2 regions of the Bradyrhizobium sp. SZCCHNRI20481 genome follow, and region 1 is predicted to be linked to the other one. Evidence: riboswitches for the same ligand, from Rfam matches in the RefSeq annotation. Region 1 holds a riboswitch; the other holds the start of a gene.
The links. A riboswitch is a leader RNA that binds a small molecule or an ion and turns the genes downstream of it on or off. The one in region 1 is predicted to bind S-adenosylmethionine.
Positions count from the first base shown of each region.

Region 2: linked by a shared signal. The riboswitch ahead of QX132_RS09210 (O-succinylhomoserine sulfhydrylase) and the one ahead of QX132_RS20280 (GNAT family N-acetyltransferase) in region 1 are both predicted to bind S-adenosylmethionine.

Region 1 covers NZ_JAUEUE010000012.1:62,804-66,012, reverse strand. Annotated here, with positions in the region: gene hyi (hydroxypyruvate isomerase) at 1-458, shown strand, start outside; gene QX132_RS20285 (energy transducer TonB) at 602-1,081, opposite strand; SAM-I-IV-variant riboswitch at 1,271-1,380, shown strand; gene QX132_RS20280 (GNAT family N-acetyltransferase) at 1,426-1,896, shown strand; gene QX132_RS20275 (hypothetical protein) at 2,123-2,440, opposite strand; gene QX132_RS20270 (glutathione S-transferase family protein) at 2,738-3,209, shown strand, end outside.
Region 2 covers NZ_JAUEUE010000005.1:62,350-65,558, forward strand. Annotated here, with positions in the region: gene QX132_RS09205 (SGNH/GDSL hydrolase family protein) at 1-799, shown strand, start outside; gene QX132_RS09210 (O-succinylhomoserine sulfhydrylase) at 887-2,095, opposite strand; SAM riboswitch at 2,172-2,251, opposite strand; gene QX132_RS09215 (2'-deoxycytidine 5'-triphosphate deaminase) at 2,364-3,209, shown strand, end outside.

The sequences.
Region 1 (3,209 bases):
ATGCCGACCCGCGCGAGCTCAACCAGGTGCTGGTCCGCAACCTGCGCTTTGCCGCAACCGCGCTGAAAGCGCAGGGGATCAAGCTCTTGATCGAGCCGATCAACACGCTCGACATTCCCGGCTTTGTCCTCAACCGCACGGCACAAGCGCTTCAGCTGATCTCGGAGGTCGAGTCCGACAATCTGTTCCTCCAGTACGACATTTACCACATGCAGATCATGGAGGGCGATCTCGCCCGCACCATGCAGAAGCATCTCGCCCGCATCGCGCACATCCAGCTCGCCGACAATCCGGGCCGCCACGAGCCCGGCACCGGCGAGATCAACTATGCGTTCCTGTTCCGGCATCTGGATGCGATCGGCTATCGCGGCTGGATCGGTTGTGAGTACAAGCCGCAGACGACGACGGTGGACGGGCTGGGCTGGCTGACCGATCGCGCGATCGTTCCCGCGAGCTGAGTTTACTACGTGCCATTCAGCCCGGGTTTGCTGCCGAGGAAGATGCCGCCGCTCCTGTCTCTTCACGCGAGGCTTATGGATTGCATCGAGCGCTACAGGATGGCGCAGCTTCAATGTTGTTGCGCGTGAGTTTCACTCACGCCTTAGCAGCCACGACAGATGCCGTGAATTTTTGTGTCAATCTTCTTCTGCTCGTCGACCCACTCAGCAGGCCATTGTCCGCCTGCCCAAGGCAACTGCTTCCTGTTGGCAAAGTTGATGGGTACCGTAAAGGTGAAGCTATCGTCGCTCATCTCTGCGGGCGGCTCCGGAAATGGTTCCGCTCGCTCAATCATACTTAGGGCCGCCGTATCGAGTAACTCGGAGCCGGCGCTTTCCACCAGTTCTCTGGAAATCAGTTTCCCCTGCCGATCAATGACAAACTTGACCTTGGCCGTGCCACTTTGACCGGCCGCCCCTGGCGGAAACGTTCTCTTGCTCACTAATAGTATTACAATCTTCTTTTTCCACGCTTCGCGAGCGCTTGCCTGAGCGCCGACACTTTCCGTTTGCGCATATGAGAAAGACGCCGAAGCCAGTAGCAGTACGAACAGACCGGCCAGCGAAGGAATTCTCGCGTTCATAAGCGGATTCCATCACACGCGAAGATAATTCACAACCAAAAATTGCCGGTATGGCGCAGTTGCGCGAAGCGCCCGTCCCGTACGTCGCCAGCGTCGGCTGAAAAGGTCCGCGTTGGGCCAGGAGCGGCCGCGCGTTGTTCCTCAAACTGGGGCGTGCTTGCCAAGCTCGATCGTGCCAGCTATCGTCAACTCCAACATCAAGAGTTGGGCCGACGCCCAGCGCCAACCTGCTCCCCGAGCAAGGTGGCTTTCTTCCTTCGGAAGAAGATGTGGCCGGTCCGGCAACTAAACGGGACAAGCCACCACGGCGTCATGCGCTCCTCTCTTCGAAGAAGGGGACGAGAATGACTGTCGATAGAATCGAAATTGAGCCGGCCGATGCAAGGTCCCAGGACCTGATTAACCTCGTAACCGCGCTGGACGATTTCTTAAACAAGGTCTGCGGGGTGGAAAGGAATCACGGCTCTCCAATTGATCGGCTAGCGCACGACGACACGCAAATGTTTATCGCGCGGATTGCCGGACAAGCCGTTGGCTGTGCGGGGCTGCAGGTGTTCGCTGATGGTACCGGGGAGGTGAAGCGCATGTATGTCGTCACCGAGGTTCGTGCAACTGGAATAGGCAGCAGGCTCTTGACGCGCGTCGTGGAAGCGGCCCTGACCGCCAAGCTGCCGGTTCTGCGGCTGGAAACCACGGAATTTCTTCCCGATGCCCAGAGGCTCTATCGGGCGAAGGGGTTCGTTCCGTGCCCAGCGTATGGCGCTTACGTTTCCAACCCGATCAATTTGTACTTCGAGAGATGGCTGACGAAATGATGGTCGAGGGCGATGTGCCGACAAGGAATAGATGATCAAGTCTGCTTTTAGATTGCTCAAATCCCCATAGCGCTTGCCGCGCCACCCCGCTCAACATGCGCGGTTTCCTCCCTTGGAGGGTTTCGGACGCCGGCCGCCCGAATATGCCGCGCCGTCAATCATGCGGCCGGCATCCGAAACCCTTCACATAACCGGACATCGCTAAACGACATGATGGCGATCCCGGTCATCTATCCAACGGGTAAAATCGTTTCAAGAACCCGTCGATCTCGCTATCGGCTGCCTGCCAGCGTGCTCCACGTTCGCTTCTCAAGAGACAGAGGCCGAGAAGTTCTAGCGGGCCATCGGCAACAAGCTCAAGCGTCCCTTTCTTCGCGATCCAGTGCTCTTCACCGCCCTTATCGAGGCGGTCGACCGAATATCCGAGTTCAACAAGCGTGAGATACGCTGGGACTTCCGTATTGCCCGCTGCCGCAATAATTTCTTGCGCCATCTCATTTCCCCTACCGCGCGCGGATAGGCGTCCGAGCATCGCCTCGTTCACTGCAACCTTCCTTGCCCGCAGTCCGCGATGATCGCAATGGGTCAAATGCAGCCATTGAGGGCCTTGGTCGCCTGCTTCTGCTTCAGACCTGAAAGCGGGCTGTGCTCCCACCTGTTTGGACGGTTTGGGATGGGCTAGCCGCCGACATCTTTAGTGCGTCTTTTCATCTTCGAGTCTGATCATGATGTGCTGCGCCAAGCCGGAGTTCGAGGAGCCGCTGAGAAAATCTCCGGCCGCATGTCGGGCTGACGAACGGAGGGCCGTCCTGGGAGCGGACAACGGAGGAGGTTGCGAGCGATGATCACTGTGTTCGGAGAGGGCAGAGGCTTCCGTGTCGTCTGGTTGCTCGAAGAGATGGGGCTGCCGTACCGGCTTCGGGACGTGGATCTCCTGGCCGGGGTCGAGAACGACGCCGAGTTCCTGACGATCAATCCCGCCGGATTCATTCCGGCGATCCGCGATGGCGACGTCACGATGGTCGAGTCCGTTGCGATCATGGAATACATCTTGGGGCGGTATGGGCCGACAGCGCTGGCGCCCGCGGCACATGATGTTGCTTTTCCTGCCTATCAGCAGTTTCTCCACCTCGGTGAGGCGGGCCTCGCAGCCTCGCTTTATTTCGTTTCGGGAGCCCGGCACCTTGCGCCTGAAAGCGAGCGCAACAACTGGAGCGCGCGGCAGGCGATGGACGTGTTCACGACCCGATTGAGCCTGGTGACGCGACGGCTGGAGCGCGGGCCATACATGGCCGGCGATGCGTTCACCGCGG
Region 2 (3,209 bases), on a different contig from region 1:
GTCGCGCAGCATCACCGAGCGGGCGATCGACAAGGTCAAGCAGGTCGCGAAGTCGGCCACCGACATCTTCAACCGCGTGCCGTGCCTGACGCCGAAGGGCGTCGCCAAGAAGAATTTCATTTCGCTGCCGCACGTCGCCAACAAGCTCGCCTCCGGCCTGCCGGTCGTCATCGTCGCCTTCGGCTCGTCGTCGACGCAGGGCTATGGCGCGAGCGCGCCGGACTACACCTATCCGAATCGGCTCGCCGCGCAGCTGCGCCGGCAATATCCGATGGTCGACATCAGCGTCATCAATGCCGGCGTCGGCGGCGAGGATGCGCCGGAGATGATGAAGCGGCTGGAGACGTCGGTGATCGACCGGCATCCGGATCTCGTGATCTGGCAGGTCGGCACCAATGCGGTGCTGCGCGATCTCGATCCCGCCGAGACCGCCAAGCTGGTCGATGACGGCGTCGCCAAGATCCAGGCGGCGGCCTCCGATGTCGTGCTGGTCGACCTGCAATATTCGCCGCGCGTCAACGAGCGCTCGGAGAACGCCAGCCGCATGAACAAGCTGCTCGGGCGTATCGCCGAGCTGCATCACGCCGGCATCTTCCCCCGCTTCGAGGTGATGCGCGACTGGCACGAGCGGCAGGCGATCCCGATCAACGAGTTCGTGATCTCGGACGGTCTGCACATGAGCGATTGGGGCTACGCCTGCTTCGCCCAGCTGCTCGGCGACGACATCATCCGCTCGGTCGGCCAGGTCAAGCTCGGCATCAACACGCCGGCCAACGTGCTGACCTATCGGCCGATGTGAGAGTGGCGAGTAGGGAATAGCGAGTAGCGAGTAGCGAATAGGATGCAATCGGTACGCCCTATTCGCCATTCTCTATGCGGCCATTCGCTACGCGGCCCTCAGGGCCGCATCCAGATCCTCGATCAGATCGTCGGCATGCTCGAGCCCGGCGGAGAAGCGGATGAAGCCCTCGCTGATGCCGAGCTCGGCGCGCGCCTCCGGCGTCAGCCGCTGGTGCGTCGTCGTCGCCGGATGCGTGACCAGCGTCTTGGCGTCGCCGAGATTGTTGGAGATGCGCGCGAGCTTCAAGCCGTTGAGCGTGCGGAAGGCGCCGGCCTTGCCGCCCTTCACCTCGAAGCCGACCAGCGTCGAGCCGGCGCGCATCTGCTTGCGCACGGTCGCCGCCTGCGGATGGTCCTCGCGACCGGGATAGATCAGCCGCGAGATCTTCGGATGCGCCGCGAGAAAGTCGGCCACCTTCGCCGCCGTCTCGGTCTGCGCGCGCACGCGCACCGCCAAGGTCTCCAGGCCCTTGAGCAGGACCCAGGCGTTGAACGGCGAGATCGACGGACCGGTCTGGCGCATGAAATTGTGGATGTGCTCGGCGATGAACGCCTCCGACGACAGGATCACGCCGCCGAGGCAGCGGCCCTGGCCATCGATGTGCTTGGTCGCGGAATACACCACGACGTCGGCGCCGAGCGCGAGCGGGCTCTGCCAGATCGGGGTCGCGAACACGTTGTCGACGATCAGCCGCGCGCCACGGGCGTGCGCGATCTCGGCGATCGCGGGAATGTCCATCACGTCGAGCGTCGGATTGGTCGGGCTCTCCAGGAAGAACGACTTGGTGTTCGGCCTGACCGCCTTCTGCCATTGGTCGAGGTCGAGCCCATCGACCAGGGTCGATTCGATGCCGTAGCGCGGCAAGAGATCTTCGACGACGTAGCGGCACGAGCCGAACAGCGCCTTGGCGGCGACGACGTGATCGCCGGCACGGAGGGGAGCGAGGATTGCCGTGGTGACTGCGGCCATGCCGGTTGCGGCCGAGCGGCAGGCCTCGGCGCCCTCGAGCTCGATCATGCGGCGCTCGAACATTGCCGTGGTCGGGTTGGAGAAGCGCGAATAGATGAAGCCGGGATCCTCGCCCTTGAAGCGCGCCTCGCACTCCTCGGCGGTGGCGTAGACGAAGCCTTGCGTCAGATAGAGCGCCTCGGCGGTCTCGCCGAATTCGGAACGCAAGGTGCCGGAATGCACCAGACGGGTTTCAGGACGATAGCGGGCGAACGACGCCGGGGCCTTCGCGGGGGACTTCGACATGTGACCTCCATCGTGACCACCGCCTCCAGCGATGGGCACAAAAAAACCGGCCTGGGAAAACTCCTCACGGCCGGGATCACAATCGTCCCCGGCCTGTTTAGCGACTTATTTAACGTGGCTGCAAGCCGGCCGGCTCAAATCACCACGGGATAAGTCGTGCTCATAGTCGCAACCGGCCTTTCCGTCAAGCCAGCCATCGGATAACCGGTAAAAAGACCCTATATAGGCTCGATAAGCCGCCGTTCCGGCGCCTGCAAAGGATCAGGTCTTGCCGTTTTCGCTCAGCCCCGACGCCCACGGCATCCTCCCCGATCGCATGATCGTGGCGATGGCGGAGGCTGGCCTGATCATCCCCGCATACGATTTTGTCGAAAGCCAGATCCAGCCGGCGAGCCTGGACCTGCGGCTCGGCGACATCGCCTATCGCGTGCGGGCAAGCTTTCTGCCCGGGCCGGGCGCGACGGTCGCCGAGCGTATCGACGAGTTGAAGCTGCACGAATTCGCGCTCGCCGACGGCGCAGTGCTGGAGACCAACTGCGTCTACATCGTGCCGCTCTTGGAGAGTCTCGCGCTGCCGAAGGACATCGTCGCGGCCGCCAATCCGAAGAGCTCGACCGGGCGGCTCGACGTGTTCACCCGCGTGATCGCCGACGGCACGCGACGATTCGACATGATCGGAGCCGGCTATCACGGTCCGCTCTACGCCGAGATCAGCCCGAAGACGTTTCCCGTTTTGCTGCGCGAAGGCTCGCGCCTGTCCCAGGTCCGCTTCCGCTACCGCGACGCGGTTCTGTCGGAGGACGAACTGATCGCGCTGCATCAGGCCGAGCGGCTGGTGGATCGCGATGATGCGGATCTCGTCGGCGGCGTCGCTCTTTCCGTCGACCTGTCCGGCAGCAATGCCAACGGCTATGTGGGCTATCGCGCCAAGCGTCATACCGGCGTCGTCGACGTCGACCGCCGCGCCGGCTATGCTGTGGAGGAGTTCTGGGAGCCGATCAAGGCGCGCCCCGACGGCAGCCTCATTCTCGATCCCGGCGAGTTCTACATCCTGGCTTCGAAGGAGGCCGTGCAGGTGCCGCCGGACTACGCCGCCGAGATGGTGCCGTTCGAT